One region of the Mesorhizobium sp. M1143 genome, then DNA from elsewhere that is predicted to be linked to it. Evidence: predicted binding sites of a transcription regulator. Region 1 holds the regulator's gene; the other holds the start of a gene.
What was found. Region 1 encodes PhoB, which activates phosphate uptake and scavenging genes when phosphate is short. Its sites were predicted from a motif close to TGTCATNNANCTGTCAT; they were not measured.

Region 1 (18,795 bases):
TCAGGCTTTTGAATATCGCGTTGAAAACGGCTTGATCTGAAGTAGCCGGCAGATTGAGATTGATGGTGTACGACAGGTTCAAGCCCAATCCGCTTCGCGGCATTGATTGGAGATTTTCCATCGGCAGGACGTCTTTGGCCGGAACATTTTGAGCCGCAGGTGCATCCTCGGCATCGAAGTTTGCGTAGCTCTTCAAAATCTTCAGTGTTGAAAGGGTCAGCTTGGGGACTTGGCCTTCCGCAGCTGCTCCAGTGACCTGCAGAATCAGGGACAGAAGGGCTGAATCTGATAGATCATAGAAATACTCGTTGGCATCGGATAGGGGCTTGTAGCCGTGCCTTATTGCCGCCGCCACAGCGGCCTTGTCAGTCATATTGTTTCGGAACTGCTTATAAAGATCAGTTGGACTTCCGTCAGAGGCCACAAGGCCGATCCTCTTCAGGAACGGCAGCATAGCAGCGCCCGTTCCCCCCTTCAATTGAAGTTTCGTCGTGACAAAATCCCCCGTGACACGCTCGGGCGTCGCGGCGGCCTTGATCTTCTCGAAGGCCGTCTTAATCGACCCAGGCGCTGATAAGTATGGCAATGTTGCAGGCACGATCCCCTCCTGGCGACAGGGCTCCACGATAGCCGAAGTTGCAGGGAGCGCAACTAAGCGACTGTCTAAGTGGATCGCTGAGTCGATCGGATAGGAGAGCCAATCCAGCCTTAGTCATCCAAGGCATCGTTCCGTCTTTACAATCGTCCAATCATGGCCGCGTTCGCCGCTTCTAGCGCGGAAGGGCCGATTGCATTAGCATTGCACCATGGGTCCTTGATCACGGCTTTAGCAGTGCGAAAAACGCTGGGCGGATTCGGACGGGCAGTCGATGCCTTGAGAGGAGACCGATGCAGAAACTGCAATCGCAGGGCGTCCATCACATCACGCTGGTCGGCGCCGGCCGCCAGACCTCGATCGATTTCTGGGAGGGCGTGCTCGGCATGCCGTTCATCTTCGAGCAGCCCAATCTCGACAAGCCAAGTGAAAGCCATCTCTATTTCGATCCCGGCGATGGAAGGCTTATCACCATCTTCACCGATGAGAGCCGCACGCCGGTCAAGCGGCGCACGCCGACCGAACCGGGCTGCGTCCATCATATTGCGTTCTCGGTGTCGCGCGTCACTTTCCTGCAGGCGGTGGCCCGGCTCGACGAGCGCGCCATCAAGCACAGCGGCGTCAAGGATCGCGGCTTCATGGATTCGATCTATTTCGAGGATCCGCTCGGCCTGTTGATCGAGCTCGCGTCCTACCGCTTCGAGCCGCCGGTGGGCTTCACCCATGCCGACGTCTTGATGCAGGCGCACAAGCTGCGCGTCGCGCGCGGCGACTACAACATCGCCGAAGTGCACCTTGCCGACGCGATCCAGACGCTGGTCGAATGGTCGCGCGCGACATTGTCGGACGACCGGACGCCGAAGAATCCATACTGACGGCCTACAAAAAGGGGATGACCAAAATGCCAAAGACAGTGACCAAAAGCGCTGGGAAATCAGCGGCCAAGCCAGCGGCAAAAGCGGCCGCGAAGCCGGCGGTAAAGGCAGCCGCAAAGGCCTCGCCCAAGGCAGCCGCAAAGTCGGCGCCGAAGGCCAAGGCGGCAAAGAAACCGGCACTGAAGATCAGCATGCTGAAGCCGAGCGTCAACAACATGACCGTTCGGGTGTTTGCCCGTGCGGCCGGGTTCGACGCCGCCGAGACCGACGCCTGGGGCCACACGCGCTCGCCCGATTATATGGCGCGCAACCCGGCGCATCTGACGCCGATGATCGAGGACAAAGGTCTTCCCAGAGGCGTGCTGTGGGAAAGCTGCGCCATCATGCAGTATCTCGCCAACAAGCATGGGCTGGAGAAATTCTATCCGAAGGCGCCGGCCAAGCGGGCGATGGTCGACAGCGCCATGTTCTACCTGATCGGCACGCTCTATCCCTATGTGGCGCGCGCCACCTATCCGGCGCTCAACTTCCCGCAGTATGCCGGTGAAGTCGGCCACAGCGATGCGCATCCAGACAAGAAGTCCGAGGCGCAGAAGGCCGCCATGGCGGCGATCGCCGAGCCGCTGGAAGTGTTTCATTCCTTCTTCAGGGACGGCAAGCCGTTCATCGGCGGCAAGCACCCGTCGATCGCCGACATACGCCTGGCATCGACGCTGGAGTTCCTGGCAGTCATCGACTATGCGCTGCCCAAATGGGCGAAGGAGTATGTGGCGGCGATCGAGAAGAAGCTCGGCAAGGCCTATGCCGAGCCGGCCGGCGACGTGCGCGGCTACATCGCCTATGTGAAGTCGCAGGCCAGCGCGCAAAGCTAAGGATTCGTTAACCAAAGCCCTGTCTATTGAGGCTATCCACCGCGCGACCACGGATGTACTGGCGCAAGGGTGAAAGGAAAGGTCGGCGCAATGCCGGCCTTTTGCTTTTCGCCGGTGCGCCGTCAGGCGCGTCTCCTGCCATAAGTCTGACATCAGGCATATTGCCATTGCCGGCTTCGACCCTACCATCATGGTCGGCGGCCGACATGCGAGGAGCTTTGCGATGAAAGGCGTGGCGAGATTGCTCGCGATTGCCGGTGTTGTGTTGGTCGGAGGCTACCCATCCAATGCCGCGCCGCTCGATACGATGACCGAGGTCGGCGACGCCATCCAGGCGTGCTGGACGCCGCCGGCGGATGCTGGAAATGCCAGCGTCACCTTGAGCTTCAGCTTCAAGCGCGATGGCACGCTGATCGGCCCGCCGCGGCCAACCGCCATCAAGGTCGACGGCGACGCGGATGCCAAGAAGTCGTTCGTCGACGCCGCAACCGCGGCTCTGCAAAAGTGCCTGCCGTTGAACTTCTCGCCCAAGCTTGCGCAAGGCGTCGCGGGCAATGTCTTCAGCTTGCGGTTTGACTCGCCCAAGCAATGAGCGAGCAGTAGAGCGGTCACCGTTTCATAGAAACGGCGACCGCTCTCTCGCACGGAATTGCTCTGATCAGTTGTGCCGGCGCCTGATATCGACGTGACGCTGCAGATCCGGCGCCTCGAAGACGTAGTCGGCCCAGGCGGATTCGGGAATCTGTCCGGCCAGATAGCATTCCAGCAGCAGGCTCTGTTCGGGATCGAGCGCTCTCGGCGCCCGCTCATGGTCTAGCCCCAGCGAGTGGAACAGGTTCCTGGTCAGGCCAGAGACAGTGAAGTGAATAGACATCTTCGGTCTCCTTTGCCCGACACAACGCGAGACACCGGAGAAAGGTTTCAACCGCGAGAGCCGATAACGCGGGATTGATCATGGCGGCGGCCCAGGCTCGTCGATGCCTGGCTTCGTCTCAATCTTGAAACAAAAGTGTAATAGCGAATTTACAGGAGCCGGCATAATACACTCGGCGTAAAATACCTGGATTAGACTTGCCTCAAGTATTGAGGCTCAATCGGCCGGAGCGGCAATCGGCTCCACAGGGTACAAGGACCAGGGTCGCCGAAGATGCGTTTGTGGCTTGTCGTGATCTTTGCACTGGTGTCGATAGCGGCAAGCGTGGTCGGGATTTCGGCTTCCCTAGCCGATCCATGCGCCGCGCTCAGGAGCCAGATGGCATCGTCCGGCCGCAGCGGCGGGATCAGCCCCGAGCTTGCGCAGTTGCGCCGCCAGCTTGCGGCGATCCAGGGGCTGGAGAGGCAACGCCGCTGCACAGCGCAAAGTGCGGTGGGCGGGTTCTTCAACGCTTGCTCCGATCTGGCCAAGAGCCGCACGCAGGTGCAGCGCCAGATCGCCGGCGCCGCGATTTCGGGCCGGGATACGTCCGGGCTGCAGGCCAGGCTCGTCGCGCTCGGCTGCACGCCCGCCGCCAGGCAACAGAGACAGCGTCCGGCGGGCGCCATGATCGGCGGCAATTCGATGCTGTTTTGCGTTCGTCTTTCCGACGGCTATTTCTTCCCGGCGCCGAAATCGCAGTTCGTGCAAGGCGGCGACGTCAAGGAGATGGTCGATCAGTGCCGCTACATCTGCGACGATGCCGGCGTCGACCTGTACACGCTGGGCGACCCAAGCCTTGAAACCGAAGAGATGGTCGCACTCGATACGCGCAAATCCTACAAGGACCTGCCGGCAGCCTTCAAATACCGCGACGACGCGACTTTCCGGGCATGCGATGTCAAGCGCTACTCCCAGCGTGTCGCCGAACTGAGAGCGCGCACGGTGACGCCAGCCAATATGAGCAACGCCATCATTCCCCTGCCGTCGGCAAAGCCGGATCTTGGCACCTTTGCACAAATTCCCCGGGCCGGCGCCGATGCCCCCCAGGCCACGGGGGCTGCCCAGCAAAAGTCTGTCGAGTTATTGGCCAGCTCGCGGCCGGTCAGGGTGGTCGGGCCGGCTTTCTTCCCGGCGGATTGACCGCGCGGCCGAAGTTCCTTGTATATGCGTGTCGTGATCCCAAAACCGCGGGCCACTTTTGGGCGACATGCATCAGGCTATTGGCAAACCATCCTGTAGCGTTTGCCGGGTTCGCTGACATTCTTGCAGGTGAGCGGGTTGGCCGGTTCGGAAGCCATGCTGGGTGGGCTGGACCTGACGTGCCGTCTTGGGGCAGCAATTGTCGTGTGCCTGCGTGCCGCCGGCCGGTACGATTCCTGCGGCGGCGACGGAAACACACCGGCTGCTGCCTGCATCTGGTTGGCCTCAGTCTGCGACGGATCGCGATCCCAGACCCGCCTGATATCCAGCGGCCTCGGGATCACCACCGTGCCGTCATAGCTGCGTGCGCAGCCGCTGCTTGCAAGCAGCGCCAGGCACAGGAAACAAGGCACAATCCAACCGGTCATCAGCAACACCCCTGCCGACTTATAGCCCGGCAGCGGTTCCGCCGACAACCGGCGGAATACCGCAGGGCAATGTGGGCTCTGGCCGTAGTCTGAATTTTTATGGTTAGCGGATCATTAATGCTTCTCGGGCACATTCCGCCGGCGAACCGCTGAGGGGTTCGGCCTTGGTTTTCGGGGTGGGAACGGGATGGCTGACGGGACTGTTGGAACACGCGGCGGACGCGGTTCCCGAAAAGGGGCTGTGAGCGGCGAGGATATGTCCGTCGGGATTTCGCCCCAAGCGCTGCGCGAGCTGGTCGAGGCCGGCGCCGACTGGGTCTGGGAGACCGACGCCGAGCTGCGCTTTTCCTGGCTTTCGGAGAACTACCAGGCCGCCACCGGCATCGATCCCGCCAGCATTCTTGGCCGTTTCCGCTTCGATTTCCTCAAGCAGATGGTGCACGGCAATCGACACGCCGCCGCGCATCTGGAGGATCTGCAGGCGCATCGGCCGTTTCGCGACTTTGTTTATGAGTTGAAGGGCGGCCGTCCCGCCTGCCGCTGGGTTTCGATCACCGGTTCCCCGCGGTTCGACGGCGAAGGCGAATTCATCGGCTATCGCGGCATCGGCCGCAACGTCACGGCACTGGCCGGTGCGCTGGACGAACTGCGGCAGGACGAGAGCGATCCCCCGGCCGGGGAGGCCACGCAGCACCTCGCCGATCTCGAGCGGACGATGGATGCCATGCATATGGGCGTCGTGCTGCTTGACGAAAAGCTCGGCACACTCATCGTCAACAAGGCCTATCGCGAGCTCTCCAGGATTCCCGATGGCGCCGTCACTGTCGGCGCGCCGTTCAGTCTGTTGATGGAACTCAACCGCCGCAACGGCATCTACGGCGATCTCGATGAACAGCAGTGGCAGCACTACCTAGCCACCCGCATCGAGGAGATCAGCGCCGGCTCGGTTGCGCCACGCGAATTTCTCCATGCCAACGGCAGGACGATGATGTTCTCGGTGACGGCATTGTCCGGCGGCAAGCGGCTGTTGACCTACTACGACGTCTCCGAGCTCAAGCGTCGCGACGCAGAGATCGAGAGTGCCAACGCCAAAATCACGGAGACCTTCGCCAATCTTCGCACGATGGTCGACCAGATGCCGATCGGCGTGCTCGTCCTTGATGCGGACATGCGGGCGGAGGTGATCAACCGCGCCTTCTATGATTTCTGGGAAATCGATCCCCGACGCGCCAGGATCGGCTGCGGCTTCCGCGAACTGATGCAGGCCAGCCGCGATATGGACCCGTACGGTGCTGACGATGCGGAATGGCAGGACCACATCGCCGAGCGCGAAGCAGAAATCTCGGCCGGCCTGGTGGGCTCCAGGCAACTGCCACGCAATGACGGCCGTACGCTGATTGCATCGCTCGCGCCGCTCGCCGGCGGCAAAAGGCTGATCTCCTATGTCGACGTCACCAACATGAAGGATCGCGAGGCTGAACTCGCCCATGCGCTGGAGAAATCGCGGCTGGCCGAGGCGGTGATCAACGGCGTCAAGGACCCGATCTTCGTCAAGGACGACAATCTGCGTTTCGTCTTCGTCAATGAGGCGTTTTCGGCACTGTTCGGACAGAGCCCGCAAGCGATGCTGGGCAGGCCCGGCGGCGACTTCCTCAAGCAAAAGGACGCCGCGCAGTTCGAAGACAGCGAACGCGCCGTGCTGGCGACCGGCACGCCCTACGAGGTCGAGGAGACTTTCGACGCCGAGGGCGCCAGCCGCTCGCGCATCGTGCGCAAGAACCGCGTCGGCATGCCCAGCGGCCGCAACTATGTCGCCGGTTTCCTGTTCGACATCTCCGACATGAAGCGCCGCGAGACCGAAGCCGAGGACGCCCGCAAGAACCTCACCACGGTGCTGGAGTCGCTGCCGGCGGCCGTCATCATCTATGACCGCGACGACAAGTTCGTCTTTGCAAACCGCAAGCTGCAGGACACGCTGCCGGAGCTGAAACCGGCATGGCAGCCTGGCCGCAGCTTCCGCGCGGCCCTGGAACTTGGACATTCGGTCGGCTATTTCCGATCGAGCGGCGATCCAGAAATCGACAGGCTCTATGAAGGCGACCCCGATGTCTGGCTCAATGCCATCCTCGCCCGCTATCGCCTGCCCAACTCGTCCTATGAGCGCCTCAATGCGGACGGCCGCTGGTATCAGGTCTACGATATGCGCACCGAGGACGGCACCTTTATCGGCGTGCGCGTCGACATCTCGGAGATCAAGAGCCGCGAAAAGGCGCTGCAGGAAAGCATGCGCCAGATCGACCTGTTCCGCCACGTCATGGACGAACTGCCGGTCGCCGCCTTCATCAAGGCGCAGGATCTGAGCATGGAATTCGTCAACAAGGCCTGGTGCGCGCTGACCGGCATCCCCAAGGAGGAGGTCATCGGCCGAACCGATCTCCAGCTTTTCGGCATCGACGACGCCGAAACCTACACCCATGACGACACCCAGGTCGTCGTCACCGGCCGCGGCCGCGAGATCGAGGAGCCCGTTACCCATCGCGACGGCACGGTGCGGCAATTGATGACGCGCAAGAGCCGGCTGGTGGCGCTCGATGGGTCGGTGCACCTGGTCGGGTCCAGCACCGACATCACCGACGTCAAGGCGCGCGAGCAGGCGCTGGAAGAGAGCATGCGCGAGAACGAGGTGTTCCGCAATCTCATCGACAACGTGCCGGTGTCGATCTACGCCAAGCGCTCCGACCTCAGGCAGTTCTACGTCAACAAGGGCTGGTGCGACCTCACCGGCTTCCGCAGGGAAGACGCGATCGGCAAGACGGACATCGAGATTTTCGGCGAGGACGGCGAAGCCTTCGTCAACAGCGATCTCGCCGTGCTGCGCACAGGCGATACACAGGAGATCGAGGAAACGGTGACGCTTGCCGACGGCAGCGTGCGCCACCAGTTCGCCCGCAAGGGCGCGATGATCGCGTCCGATGGTTCGCTCTATCTGATTGGGTCGACCACCGACATCACCGAACTGAAACTGCGCGAGGCCGAACTGCGCGAGGCGCGGCAGCGCGCCGTGTTGGCCGACCGCGCCAAGTCGGAATTCCTGGCCAATATGAGCCACGAAATCCGCACGCCGATGAACGGCGTACTCGGCATGGCCGAGTTGCTGGCCAAATCCGACCTCGATCCCAAGCAGAAGACGTTCACCGATATCATCGTCAAGTCGGGTAACGCGCTCTTGACCATCATCAACGACATACTGGACTTCTCCAAGATCGATGCCGGACAGCTGGTGCTCGACCCTGCGCCCTTCAACCTGCCCGAAGCGATCGAGGATGTGGCGACGCTGATATCGACGCGCGCCAAGGAGAAGGACCTCGAGCTCATCGTGCGCGTCGAGCCGGGCCTGGAAAGCCTGTTCGTCGGCGATGTCGGTCGCATCAGGCAGATCGTCACCAATCTGGTCGGCAACGCGGTGAAGTTTACCGACGAAGGCCACGTGCTGGTCGACGTGACCGGACAAAGGGGGCCGACGGGGACAAAACTTACCGTTTCGGTCACCGACACCGGCATAGGCATTCCACACGAGAAACTGAAGCTCGTCTTCGAAAAATTCAGTCAGGCCGACACCTCGTCGACGAGACGCCACGAAGGCACAGGGCTCGGGCTCGCCATCACCTCGCGGCTGGTCGAGTTGATGGGCGGCGAGATCGGTGTCGAGAGCGCCGAAGGCAAGGGCTCGACCTTCTGGTTCACCGTGACATTGCCCAGGGCCGAGGAACGGACCGGACGGCGGATCATGCCGGTCGACGTGACCGGCTCACGGGTGCTGATCGTCGACGACAATGCCGTCAACCGATCGATCCTGAGCGAGCAGATGGCGTCATGGACCTTCGATTCCTGCGCCGCCGAAAGCGGACCCGAAGGGCTCAAGGTGCTGGTCGCCGCGGCTGCCTACGGCGTGCCGGTCGACTGCGTCGTGCTCGATTATCAGATGCCGGGGATGAGCGGCGCCGAAATGGCGCGCGTCGTGCGCAGCACCGCAGGGCTGGCCGACACGCCGATCATCATGCTGACTTCGGTCGACCAGTCGCTCGCCAACACCAGCTATCGCGATCTCGGCATCGACGCCCAGCTGATCAAGCCGGCGCGTTCCTCGGTGCTTCTGGAAACGCTGGTCGCTACCATCCAGCGCCACCATCACAATATCACGGGGAGCCGCGTGCTCCCGGCGGCAAGCAGCGGGTCCGGCAACGACAGGAACGGACCGTCACCGGCAAAGCCGCCGCTCGCTGCATCGGAACGCGCCTTGCTGCAACCGCCGCCGGTTCGCGCCCGCGCCCGGGCCGCCGGGGATGAAAGCCGGCTCGACATCCTCGTTGCCGAGGACAATGAGGTGAACCAGATGGTGTTCACCCAGATAATCGGCGAGACCGGCTATAGTTTCGAAATTGTCGGCAACGGCCGCAAGGCGCTCGACGCCTTCGGCAGGCTCAATCCGCGTATGATCCTGATGGACGTCTCGATGCCGGAGATGAATGGGCTCGAGGCCACCGCCGCAATTCGCCGGCTTGAAGAACATACGGGTATGCATATCCCGATCGTCGGCGTCACCGCGCATGCTTTGAAGGGCGACCGTGAGCGCTGCCTGGAAGCCGGCATGGATGACTATTTGCCCAAGCCGATCAGCCCCAGGGCGCTGCTCGAAAAGGTCGAGCGCTGGGTCGGAATACCACGCCACCCCCACCGAGACGCTGTATAGCGACCTGGGGCGCGGGCGGGTATGCGGCCGCGCCGCAACAGCCAAGGATATGGTGCGATCGCACCATATCAAAGCTGGCGCCCAGTCAGGACAATGGTCGCAACGAAACCGCTCATTCAGTTACGGGCGGGAGCAAGCGACCGCCGACAAGAAACAGCGTCGAATCTACCCCAACGGACCTGTTTTTGGCGATGGCTCGGCCAAGATTCGCCCTGGCCACGGGCAACGCGCTCCCGTCCGGTTTTTTCTTTCTCGGCATCGCGGCCTGCGGTGTGCCGGGACTTGATGCCAGCACGGATCGCGCAAGCGTCTGATTCCAGCGGCAACTTCCATTCCCACAAACCGGCTTAAAGGGGGCGGCCCACAAGACGTCTGTGCGACGTTACCGGGCTGACACGAAACTGTCATGCGACTGTAATAATCGAAGGCTATTGGCCTCAGCGGGCGCCGGTTTGAAGAGGGCGCCAAGAGACCATCTTCCGAACAGGAGCAGGCCACATGAAGAAATTCCTCGTTACGGCATCGGCCGTGGCGGTAGCGTTCGCCGCATCGTCCGGTGTCGCCGCTGCGCGTGACCAGATCCAGGTCGCCGGTTCGTCGACCGTGCTGCCTTACGCCAAGATCGTCGCCGAGCAGTTCGGCGAAACCTTCACCAACTTCAAGACCCCGGTGGTCGAGTCCGGCGGCAGCGGCGCCGGCATCAAGGAGTTCTGCAAGGGCGTCGGCGAAGACACGATCGACATCGCCAACTCCTCGCGCCCGATCAAGAAGGACGAGCTGAAGTCCTGCGCCGACGCCGGCGTCAAGGACGTCCAGGAAGTCCGCATCGGCTATGACGGCATCGTCTTTGCCACCGACATCAAGGGTCCGGACTGGGCGCTGGTTCCCGCCGACATCTACAAGGCGCTCGCCGCCAAGCTGGTGGTCGACGGCAAGCTGGTCGACAACCCGAACACCAAGTGGAACCAGGTGAATCCGAAGCTGCCCGACTGGGATATCGCCGCCTATATCCCGGGTGAGAAGCACGGCACCCGTGAAGTGTTCGAGACCAAGCTGCTCGACGCCGGCTGCGACAAGGCCGCTTTGAAGGCTGCCGGCATCGCCGACGACAAGGAAATCGGCAAGACCTGCATCGCCATCCGCAAGGACGGCAAGGCTGTCGACATCGATGGCGACTACACCGAGACGCTGGCCCGCATCGACTCCAACAAGACCGGCGTTGGCGTGTTCGGCCTCGCCTTCTACGAGAACAATGCCGACAAGCTGAAGGTCGCCACCGTGGAAGGCATCGTGCCTTCGACGCAGACCATCGCCGATGGCACGTACCCCGTGTCGCGGCCGTTGTTCTTCTACGTCAAGAAGGCGCATCTGGGCGTCGTTCCCGGCCTCAAGGAATATGTCGAGTTCTTCCTTGATGACCAGATGATCGGCCCGGAAAGCCCGCTCGCCCAGTACGGCCTGGTTTCCGCTCCCGACGCCGAACGTCAGGGCCAGCGCGACGCCTTCGCCGCCGGAAAGACAATGTAATCGACCGACCGGATCAGGGCGCGGACCAAATCCGCGCCCTGATTTCGCCGCTTGCCGCAACGGCGGCGGCGATCTGAATTTTCCCTGGAGTGGGTGATGTCGTCCTTGCTCGTACTCGCCATAGTCATTGCCATAGGCGTGGTCGCTTTTGTGGTCGGCCGCCAGCGCGCAGCGGCGCAGGATACCGGCAAGGTCAAGCCGCATTCGCGCGCGCATTATCATGGCTGGTGGGCCTTTCTGCTCGCGGTCCTGCCTGCCGTCCTTTTGCTCGCCGTCTGGGATATCGGCTCTTCCTTCTATCTCGACCGGCATATCCATGCCGCTTTGCCCGAGCGCACCGCCGACACAAAGGTCGCCAGCGAAGCGCTCGACGCCAGCCTGGTGAAGAGCCTGGCCAAGGGCCTGCGTCGGCTCGATGGCGATACCGCACTTCCCGCTACTTTCGCCGAATTGCAGCCGCTGCTCGCCGCCAAGGGCGTGGCACTGGCCAGCGACACCCAGGACTATATGATCCCGATCGCGGTCGAGGCGAACCAGGTCCAGGACCGGCTCGGCCTGTTCGGCGCCGTGCTGACCTTCGCTCTGTCGATCGCCGGCGCCTTCTATGCGCTGAGGCAGATCGCGCCGCGCGCCAGGGCGCGCAACAATGTCGAGAAGTTGATGCTGTGGGGGCTGCTTGCGGCCTCGACCATCGCCATCCTGACCACGGTCGGCATCGTGCTGTCGATGCTGTTCCAGACGATCACCTTCTTCGAAAGCGTATCGCCGATGAGCTTCTTCTTCGGCACGGTGTGGGATCCGCGTTTCGCCGCCGCCGGTTCCGGCGGCAGCCAGGGTCAGTTCGGCCTGATCCCGCTACTCGCCGGCACGCTCTACATCGCCGCCGTCGCGCTTCTGGTCGCAGTGCCGGTCGGGCTGATGTCGGCGGTCTACATGTCCGAATACGCCTCGCGCAGCGTCCGGTCGGTGGTCAAGCCCGCGCTTGAACTGCTGGCCGGCATCCCGACCATCGTCTACGGCATCTTCGCCGTGGTCACGCTCGGACCGTTCTTGCGCGACCTGTCGGCGGCACTCACCGGCGGCTCGCCCTTCATCCAGGGCCAGAGCATCTTCACCGCCGGCCTGGTGATGGGCGTCATGCTGATCCCGGTCGTGTCCTCTTTGTCCGACGACATCATCACCGCGGTGCCGCGCGCAATGCGTGACGGCTCGCTCGGCCTCGGCGCCACGCGCTCCGAGACGATCAAGCGGGTGATCCTGCCGGCGGCACTGCCCGGCATCGTCGGCGCCATCCTGTTGACGGCGTCGCGCGCCATCGGCGAGACGATGATCGTCGTGCTGGCGGCGGGCGTCGCCGCCAATCTGACGGCCAATCCGTTCGAGGCGATGACGACCATCACCGTCAAGATCGTCAACCAGCTGACCGGCGATCTCGAGTTCAACTCGCCGCAGACGCTGGTCGCCTTCGCGCTCGGCCTGACGCTGTTCGCGCTGACGCTGGTGATGAACATCGTCGCCCTCTACATTGTGCGCAAGTACCGGGAGCAGTACGAATGACCGACATCCCCCTGGACACGATGGCGGGTGCCGTCGCGCGTCCGCGCCGCGACATCGGGCTGAAGGCGCGCTATGCCGCCGAACGCCGGTTCCGCATCTATGGCGTGATTGCGATCTCGGTGGGCCTGGCGTTCCTGGCCATCATGTTGATCACCATCGTCTCGAAAGGCTACACCGCCTTCTGGCAGACGACGGTGACGCTTCCGATCACCTTCGATGAGAAGGTCATCGACCCCTCGAACAAGCGTGCCACAGACCCGAATGTGCTGATCAAGGCGAACTATCCCAAGCTCGCCGAAAACGCGCTGGTGGCCAAGCTCGGCATCGATCCGGCCAACAAGCCGATGATGCTGAAGCTCAAGGGCTTCCTGTCGGAAGGCGCCCGCGTCCAGCTGCGCGACATCGTCTCCGCCGATCCGTCGGTGATCGGCACGACGCGTGACGTCGACATCCTGGCCGCCGCCAATCTCGACTCGGCCTTCAAGGGCCAGATCGACCTCGGCGTCGATGAAGCGCGCCGCAAGGTGTCCAACCAGCAGATCGACTGGATGAACAAGCTCAAAGCCGAAGGCGCGATGGCCGAGCATTTCAACACCGGCCTGTTCAGCTATGGCGCCTCCAGCCGGCCCGAGACGTCGGGCATGGGCGTGGCCATCATCGGTTCGTTCTACATGATGGTGATCGTGCTGTTGCTGGCGCTGCCGATCGGCGTCGCCGCCTCCATCTATCTGGAGGAGTTCGCCAAGAAGAACCGCTTTACGGACCTGATCGAAGTCAACATCAACAATCTCGCGGCGGTGCCGTCGATCGTCTTCGGTCTGCTTGGCCTTGCCGTGTTCATCAACTTCCTCGGCATGCCGCGCTCGGCTTCCTTCGTCGGCGGCCTGGTGCTGACCTTGATGACATTGCCGACCATAATCATCGCCACGCGCGCCGCCCTTGCCGCGGTGCCGCCGTCGATCCGCTCGGCGGCCCTAGGTCTCGGCGCCTCCAAGATGCAGATGGTGTTCCATCACATCCTGCCGCTTGCCGCCCCAGGCATCCTTACCGGCACCATCATCGGCCTGGCGCGTGCGCTCGGCGAGACAGCACCGCTGCTCTTGATCGGCATGGTCGCTTTCGTCGCCGATTATCCGACGACGCCTTTCGATCCGGCGACCGCGCTGCCGGTTCAGATCTATATGTGGGCAAACGAGGCTGAGCGCGCTTTTGTCGAGCGCATGTCCGGCGCCATCATCATCCTGCTCGTCTTCCTCATGGCCATGAACATCACCGCGATCGTGCTCCGGCGCCGGTTCGAGCGGCGCTGGTAGAAAAAAGGCAATTTGGTATGAACATCATGACCGAACAGTCCCTTGAGAATGCAGTGGGCGACAAAATGAACGCCAAGTCGAACGAAGTGATCAAGATGCGCGGCGACAAGGTCGGCGTGTTCTATGGCGAGAAGCAGGCGTTGTTCGACGTCAATCTCGACGTCCGCCAGAACCAGGTGACGGCGCTGATCGGCCCCTCCGGCTGCGGCAAGTCGACCTTCTTGCGCTGCCTCAACCGCATGAACGACACCATCGATTCGGCGCGGGTGACCGGCAAGATCACGCTCGATGAAGACGACATCTACGACAAGAACATCGATGTCGTCGAACTGCGCGCACGCGTCGGCATGGTGTTCCAGAAACCCAACCCGTTCCCGAAGTCCATCTACGAGAACGTCGCCTACGGCCCGCGCATCCATGGGCTGGCCAAGCGCAAGTCCGACATGGACCAGATCGTCGAGCAGAGCCTGAAGAAGGCGGCGATCTGGAACGAGGTCAAGGACCGCCTGCAGGAGCCCGGCACCGGCCTGTCCGGCGGCCAGCAGCAGCGCCTGTGCATCGCGCGCGCCATCGCCGTGTCGCCGGAGGTGATCCTGATGGACGAGCCCTGCTCGGCGCTCGATCCGATCGCCACCGCCCGTGTCGAGGAGCTGATAGACGAGCTGCGCCAGAACTACACGATCGTCATCGTCACCCATTCGATGCAGCAGGCGGCGCGCGTGTCGCAGCGCACGGCGATGTTCCATCTCGGCTATCTCGTCGAGGAGGGCGCCACCGACAAGATGTTCACCAACCCCGACGACAAGCGCACCCAGGACTACATTACCGGCCGCTTCGGCTGAGCCGTCCGGCGGGTGAATTTTCAGGCACGAGGACCAAGATCATGGGTGAACATACCGTCGCCTCCTTCGATGAAGAGCTCGGGCAGATCAGCAAGCTGATCCGCGACATGGGCGATCTGGCAGGCTCGATGGTCAGCGGCTCGACCAGGGCGCTGCTCAATTCGGACAATGCGCTGGCACAGCGTGTCGTTTCCGACGACGCCATCATGGATGCGCGCCAGCGCGAACTGGACGACCGCGCCATCACGCTGATCGCCAAGCGTCAGCCGATGGCCAACGATCTGCGTGCCGTGGTCGGCTCGATCCGCATGGCGGGCGACCTCGAGCGCATCGGCGACCTCGCCAAGAACATCGCCAAACGCGTCGGCACCGTGGGCTTGAGCGTCACGCCGCGCGACCTCTCGCACTCCATCGACGCCATGGCGCAGCTGGTGCTGATCCAGGTGCAAGGCGTCGTCGAGGAATATGCCGCCACCGATGCGGCAGCGCTTGCAAAACTCAGGAATGACGACGAGCGCATCGACGTCAAATACACGTCCGTGTTTCGTGAGCTCTTGACCTACATGATGGAAGACCCTCGCAACATCACCGCCTGCACGCATCTCTTGTTCTGCGCCAAGAATCTTGAGCGCATCGGCGATCATGTCACCAACATCGCCGAAAATGCGTATTATGTGCTGACCGGCCAGCAACTGCCCGCCAATCGTCCGAAGCAGGACGAGACGGCGATGGCCATGCCGGCCTGATGAGGGTGAACTGCCGATGATCGCGCCACGCATCATGGTCGTGGAGGACGAGGAGCCGCTAGGCGTGCTCCTCCGCTACAACCTCGAATCCGAAGGCTATCACGTCGAGGTGGTGACACGCGGCGACGAGGCCGAGATCCGCCTGCAGGAAAACGTGCCCGATCTCCTGGTGCTCGACTGGATGGTGCCCGCTGTTTCCGGCATCGAGCTCTGCCGGCGCCTTAGAGTGCGGCCCGAAACCGAGCGGCTGCCGATCATCATGCTGACCGCGCGCGGTGAGGAAAGCGATCGCGTGCGCGGCCTGTCCACCGGCGCCGACGACTATCTGGTCAAGCCATTCTCGACGCCGGAGTTCATGGCGCGCGTGAGGGCGCTGCTGCGCCGGGCCAAGCCGGAAGTGCTGTCCAGCGTGCTCAAGGTCGGCGACATCGTGCTCGACCGCGAGTCGCACCGTGTCTACCGCAAGAAGAGCGAGATCAGGCTCGGACCGACCGAGTTCCGGCTGCTCGAATTCATGATGCGCCATCCCGGCCGCGTGTTCTCGCGCAGCCAACTGCTCGACAATGTCTGGGGCGAGACGATCTATATCGACGAGCGAACCGTCGACGTCCATGTCGGGCGCTTACGCAAAGCGGTCAACAACGGCCGCATGCCGGATGTCATCCGTACCATTCGCGGCGCCGGCTACGCGATCAGGGAAGACTAGGATGCTGCGCGTCGCGCCGTTGCCGGCCATTCAGGCGACATGCTTGCCGGATTTGGCCTGAATGCCCGGCGCGAAAATCTCCTGATCGACGAAGCCGAGCGCGCGCATGGCACAGCCTTCGCGGATCAGCGGCAGCTCGTTGGGCTCGGTGTCGAAGGAGATCGATTTCGAGTGCTGGCCGCCGGCGGTCTGGGCGATCGCTTCGCGCAATGCCGGTTCGATCAAGTCGAAGGCGGCGGCGCTGACGCCTACCATGGCGACGGGTGCCGGATCGATCAGCGCAAACAGGCTGCCGAGGCCGAAGCCGAGCGCCTCGCCGGCCTTGCGATAGGCTTCGCGCTCCGGGCCGTCGGTTTCGCGGGCGCGCGCGGCGAGTGCGCGCATATCAGCGTCGCCGATATCGACCGGCTCGGCATCCTCGCCCATCATTTTGGCGCTGCGCCAGATGGCGTAGTTTCCGGCATAGGCCTCGACGCAGCCGCGCCGCCCGCAGCGGCAGAGCGCGCCGCCCGGACGGTGGATCATGTGGCCGAACTCGCCGCCCGAGGAATGGGTGCCGGTGAAAAGTTCGCCTTTCAGCACCAGTCCCATGCCGATGCCGTGCGATAAGAGGATGGCGATAAAATTGTCGCGGTAGCGCTCGGGCTGGCGCCATTGCAGCGCCACCGCCATCATATTGCAGTCGTTCTCCATGGTGGCCGGAATGCCGAATTCCGCTTCCAACATGTCGGCGAAGGCAATGTCGGTCAGTGGCGTGATTGGCGACCACAGCATGGCCCGCGCCTGCGAATCGGTGATGCCCTGGATGCCCATGGCAATGCGGGCGATGCTCTGGACGTCCAGGTCCGGGTCCTCGAGACGCCGCCGGACGATTGCTACGCATTCGCCGATCAGTTCGTCGCGCGGCATGGTCAGCGTGTCGAGCCGGCGCTGTTCTTCCGCGACCACCTGGCCGGCATAGTCGATGACGGTGACGGAGAGGAAGTTCAGCGACAGCACCACGGTCATCACCGCCGCCGCTTCCGGATTGAGGCCAAGGCCGACCTGCGGCCGGCCGCGTTTCAGCGAGCCGGTCTCGCCAGGCTTGCCTTCAATCAGGATGCCTTCTTGAATCAGATCAGACGAGATTGCCGATATGGTCGAATGGCTGAGGCCGGTGGTCGCCGCAATCTCGGTCCGCGACGGCTGGCCGGCCCGGCGCACGGCCGAAATCACCATCGCGCGGTTGCGACGGCGCAGATCGTCGTGGCGGATTCCAACCGACATTTGTTTCCTCCCGGCCTCCTCGCGCCTCATGATAGTGAAGGCGTTCGACGGCACCAGCCAAATATTGGCAGACGCCGGCAGCCCTGTCATTGTTTATTGCGGAGCTCGAAAAAATTCGGCAAGGCCATCAGAAACCATGTTGACAGCGCTTTATCATTGAACCAGTGTTTTTTCGAGGCTCGAAAAAATGGAGCCTCTGTGTGCAGGCCTTCGGGCCAGTTTTGTCGCGCCGCGCGCGGGGCAGGGAGGGTTTATCATGAACAGATTTGCAGCCGCCATGCTGGCGGGCGCCGCCATGTCGCTGACGCTGGTCTCGGTCGCGCAGGCGAAGGACAAGGTCATCGGCGTCTCCTGGTCGAACTTCCAGGAAGAGCGCTGGAAGACGGACGAGGCGGCGATGAAGACGGCGATCGAAGCCGCCGGCGACAAGTACATTTCCGCCGACGCGCAGTCCAATCCCGGCAAGCAGCTGACCGACGTCGAAAGCCTGATCTCGCAAGGCGCCAACGCGCTGATCGTCCTGGCGCAGGACGCGTCGGCCATCGGCCCGGCGGTGCAGAAGGCGCTGGACGAAGGCATTCCGGTCGTCGGCTATGACCGCCTGATCGAGAACAAGGACGTCTTCTACCTGACCTTCGACAACAAAGAAGTCGGCCGCATGCAGGCCCGCGAAGTGTTCAAGGCGAAGCCCGAGGGCAACTATGTCTTTATCAAGGGCTCTGGCTCGGATCCGAATGCCGATTTCCTGTTCTCGGGCTCGATGGAAGTGCTCAAGGAAGCCATCGACTCGGGCAAGATCAAGAATGTCGGCGAGGCCTATACCGATGGCTGGCTGCCGGCCAATGCCCAGAAGAACATGGAACAGTTCCTGACCGCCAATGACAACAAGGTCGATGCCGTGGTTGCGGCCAATGACGGCACAGCCGGCGGCGTTGTCGCCGCGCTGACGGCGCAGGGCCTTGCCGGAACGGTTCCGGTCTCGGGCCAGGACGGCGACCATGCCGCTCTGAACCGCATCGCGCTCGGCACGCAGACGGTGTCGGTGTGGAAGGACGCGCGCGAACTCGGCAAGAACGCCGCCGAGATCGCCTCGCAGCTTGCCGATGGCAAGAAGACGGGCGACATTGCCGGCGCCAAGGACTTCACCACGCCTGGCGGCAACACCGTCAAGTCGCTGTTCCTGACCCCCGTCGCGATCACCAAGGACAACCTCAACGTCGTCATCGACGCCGGCTGGATCAAGAAGGACGAAGTCTGCACGG
Region 2 (4,000 bases), on a different contig from region 1:
GCATACGGCCAGATCAGCAGCGTGCGATAAAGGCCTTTGCCGCGCACCACCTTCTCGGCCATGACGGCAAGCAACAGGGCCACACCCATGGCGACCATCGCGGTCGCCAGAGAGAACACCAGCGTAACTTTGATCGAGTTGAGGTAGGCCGGGTCGGCCAGCACCTTGCGAAAATTGGCGAGCCCGACGAACTTGCTCTTCAGCCCGAACGGGTCTTCCCTAAGCATCGACTGGTAGAGCGCCTGCCCGGTCGGCCAGTAGAAAAAGATCAGCGTAATGGCGAGTTGCGGCGCCACCAGCAGGTAAGGCAGGGTCTTGTTGGGAAAGACGACGCGTGGAGACAGGGTGATTCCCTCGCTATTCAGGAAATCGTCCACGCGGGTCCGCGTGGACGAGGTTCAACTGACAATCGCTTCAGTTTCCGATCGCTTCCTGAATCGCCTTGTTGCCGCGTGCGACCGCGTTGTCGAGCGCCTGCTGCGCAGTCTGCTGGCCGGCCAGCATCTTCTCGAACTCCTCATTCTCGATGTCGCGCACCTGCGGCAGGTTGACGAGGCGCACGCCCTTCGAGTTCTCGGTCGGCGCCTTGCCCAGCATCTGCAGGATCGGCGTCTCACGGCCCGGGTTCTTGTCATAGAAGCCGGACTTCTTGGTCGCCTCATAGGCAGCGAGCGTCACCGGCAGATAACCCGACTTCTGGTGCAGATACTCCTGCACTTCGGTCTTGGACAGGTAGGAGAAGAACGCCGCGACGCCCTTGTATTCCTCGTCCGATTTGTTGCCGAATACCCACAGGCTGGCGCCGCCCGGCGTGGTGTTCTGGGGCGCGCCCTTGGCGTCACTATCATAGGGAAGCTGGCCGATGCCGTAGTTCATGCCCGATTTGACGATGTCACCGAGACCCCCCGACGATTCGGTGAAGATGCCGCATTCTCCGGCAAGAAAGATCTGCTTGGCTTCGGATGTACGGCCGCCATATTTGAAGGTGCCGTCCTTGGCCAGGTCGGCGAGCGCCTGGAAATGATTGACGAAGATCGGCGCATTGATCTTGAGCTCGACGTCGGTTCCGGCAAGTCCGTTCTGGTTGGTGCCATAGGAAACGTCGTTCCAGGCGGCGAAGGCCTCAAGGTGGATCCAGGTCAACCACGTCGAGGTATAGCCGCAGGAAGCGGCGCCGCTCGCCTTGATCTTCTTGGCGGCTTCCCACACCTCGTTCCAGGTCTTTGGCGGATTGTTCACGTCAAGCCCGGCCTTCTGGAAGATATCCTTGTTGTAATAGAGGATGGGCGACGAGGAATTATAGGGGAAGGACAGCATGGTCCCGTCCGGCTTCGAATAGTAGCCGACGATGCCGGGCAAATACTCGCTCTTGTCGAAGGTCACGCCGGCGCTGGTCAGCACATCGGCCACCGGCTTGATCGCACCTTCGGCGGCCATCATGACGCCGGTACCCACGTCGAACACCTGGATGATGTCGGGCGCTTGCCCCGCACGAAAGGCAGCGATGCCGGCATTCAGCGTTTCGGGATAGGTGCCCTTGAAAACAGGGAGAATTTCATAGTCGCTCTGGCTGGCATTGAAATCCTTGGCGATCTTGTCGACCACCTCGGCATTGGCGCCGGTCATTGCATGCCACCAACTGATCTGGGTGGCGGCGAAGGCGGAGGTGGTGGAAAGCAGGGTCAAGGTGGCGGCAACACCGGCCGCAAAGCCGAACAACTTCATGTTTCATCTCCCGTTTGTCATTGGCGAAAGGGGCGCTCCCGCGAACGCAATATGTGTCGCTGATGACAATCGGACAACGGATTTGTTGCTGTTTCGTGAATTTCATACCCGGCTAACTTCGCGCCCCCTCGCCTTGCAACGAGGACAGAGAGAAATGCCAAGCCGGCTCAGCGATAGAATGGGGCATGGTGGGCCTGCAAGGATCGCCGACCGCCCAGCAATGCGTGAAGGGCCCGCGTGACAGCGCCACGCACCTGCACCGTGCGGCCGCCAAACCGGCGCTCGGCCAGATCGAGATCGGCCGAGCGGCATCGCGCCAGGCGCTGCTGTAACCGTGCGTCTGGAATGAGACAGGATCGCCGCAACGTACAACCCGAAAAACCCGCTGTAGTTGTAGTTCGCATAACCGATTCTTCGTCAAGCGTGGCATACTAATCAAGTGGACGGCTTGATTGCTGTGGGAGAGCAGGTGGGGCGAGATGCTGACGGTCTATAATTGTATCGTGCATGAGCACGATCTGAGACTGGTCGCACTGGCAGCGCTCATTTGCGGTATTTCTTCCTTCTCGGCGGTCAACCTGCTTCGCCATGTCGACCGCTCGAGCGAGCGCAACCGCTATACCTGGCTGATGATAGCAGCCACTTCCACCGGCTTCGGTATCTGGGCGACGCACTTCATCGCAATGCTTGCCTTTTCTCCCGGAATCCCCAACGCCTACAATACGGAAATGTCGGCGCTTTCGCTCGCCGGTTCCGTCGCCCTGACCGCTGCGGGCATGTGGATCGCCACCTTGCGCCGGGGCATCGACTACCCTCTGGTCGGCGGCGCGGTCCTCGGCGCTGGTATCGCCGCCATGCACTATATCGGCATGGCCGCCTTCGAGGTCGAAGGGCGCATCGTCTGGAACCCGCTGCTGGTCGGCGTCTCGGTGCTGACAGGCGTCACCCTCGCCGCGCTGGCGCTGCTGGTCGTGTTGCGACGGCCGTCCATGCAGGCCACAATCGCCGCCGCCATCCTGTTGACGCTGGCGATCTGCAGCCTGCACTTCATCGCCATGGGCGCGGTGTCGATCTTCCCGGACTCCTCCATCGAGATATCGCAGTTCACGGTCGAACCGGTGTCGCAGGCCTTCGCCGCCGCTGCAGTCAGCATGGCTATCCTGGTGCTTTCAGCCGCAGCATTGTGGATCGACCTTCGCTTCCGGCGTCACAAGCTCGAGGCCGAGCGCATGCACGGCCTCGCCAACGCCGCCGTCGAGGGGCTGATCGTCTGCGACGGCGCCCGCATCGTCAGCGCCAATGACAGCATCGCGGCACTCACCGGCATTGCGCCGGAAGTGCTGAACGCGATGCTGCTTGGCGACCTCTTCGGCGAACGCACCGCGGCCGGCATGTCCGACTGCAGCGGACAGGCACAGGAAGCCGAACTCAGAGCCCATGACGGCGCCACCATCCCCGTCGAACTTATCGCCAGAAGCATCGACTATTGCGGCAAGCGGCACAGCGTGGTCGCCGTGCGCGACATCCGCGAACGCAGGAAGGCCGAGCAGGAGATACTGCGCCTCGCCCATTTCGACCCGCTGACCGGGCTCCCCAACCGCCGCAGTTTCTCCGGCCGGCTCGAGGCCGAAATTGCCGCAATGGACCGCGGCGGCAAGGGCGGGCATCTTGCGCTGCTGCTGCTAGACCTCGACCGCTTCAAGGAAGTGAACGACCTGTTCGGGCACGGCGCCGGCGATGCCATGCTGCAGAAGGTGGCGCTATGCGCCTCCGCCGTGCTCCGCCACGGACAGATGCTGGCGCGTCTCGGCGGCGACGAGTTCGCCATCATCGCTCCGAACCTTCCCGATCCGCAGGCGGCCGGCCGCATCGCCGAGGCGGTGCTGGCGGCCATGCGCGAGGAAAACCGGCTGTCGGGCGGGGGCGGGCTGGTGTCGGCCAGCATCGGCATTGCACTTTATCCGCTCGACGCCGATGAGCCGACACTCCTGGTCAGCCACGCCGACACCGCGCTCTACCGCGCCAAGGCCGAGGGCAAGGACACCTACCGTTACTTCGAGGCCTCGATGGGCGCCGAGGCGCGAGACCGGCGCGTGATGGAGCACGAACTGCGCCAGGCCATGGCGCGCGATGAGTTTCGCCTCGTTTACCAGCCACAAAAGGAGATCAGCAGCGGGCGGATGGTCGGGTTCGAAGCGCTGATCCGCTGGCGCCATCCGCAGCGCGGCGACGTGTCGCCGGCGACCTTCATCCCGGTGGCCGAAGACAGCGGCGT

Region 2: a site for PhoB is predicted at 1,788-1,804, ahead of ugpB (sn-glycerol-3-phosphate ABC transporter substrate-binding protein UgpB). Genes of this name have one in related genera too.

The regions. Positions count from the first base shown of each region.
Region 1 is NZ_JAMYMJ010000038.1:175-18,969, reverse strand. Features, by position in the region: gene NKH35_RS22275 (DUF5343 domain-containing protein) at 1-598, opposite strand, end outside; gene NKH35_RS22270 (VOC family protein) at 889-1,470, shown strand; gene NKH35_RS22265 (glutathione S-transferase family protein) at 1,497-2,342, shown strand; gene tolA (cell envelope integrity protein TolA) at 2,566-2,934, shown strand; gene NKH35_RS22255 (hypothetical protein) at 3,001-3,216, opposite strand; gene NKH35_RS22250 (DUF2865 domain-containing protein) at 3,490-4,398, shown strand; gene NKH35_RS22245 (hypothetical protein) at 4,476-4,826, opposite strand; gene NKH35_RS22240 (PAS domain-containing hybrid sensor histidine kinase/response regulator) at 5,083-9,576, shown strand; gene NKH35_RS22235 (substrate-binding domain-containing protein) at 10,075-11,103, shown strand; gene pstC (phosphate ABC transporter permease subunit PstC) at 11,200-12,660, shown strand; gene pstA (phosphate ABC transporter permease PstA) at 12,657-13,973, shown strand; gene pstB (phosphate ABC transporter ATP-binding protein PstB) at 13,991-14,815, shown strand; gene phoU (phosphate signaling complex protein PhoU) at 14,857-15,561, shown strand; gene phoB (phosphate regulon transcriptional regulator PhoB) at 15,578-16,267, shown strand; gene NKH35_RS22205 (ROK family protein) at 16,298-17,533, opposite strand; gene xylF (D-xylose ABC transporter substrate-binding protein) at 17,790-18,795, shown strand, end outside.
Region 2 is NZ_JAMYMJ010000036.1:21,239-25,238, reverse strand. Features, by position in the region: gene ugpA (sn-glycerol-3-phosphate ABC transporter permease UgpA) at 1-344, opposite strand, end outside; gene ugpB (sn-glycerol-3-phosphate ABC transporter substrate-binding protein UgpB) at 415-1,725, opposite strand; gene NKH35_RS21680 (hypothetical protein) at 1,911-2,057, shown strand; gene NKH35_RS21675 (bifunctional diguanylate cyclase/phosphodiesterase) at 2,205-4,000, shown strand, end outside.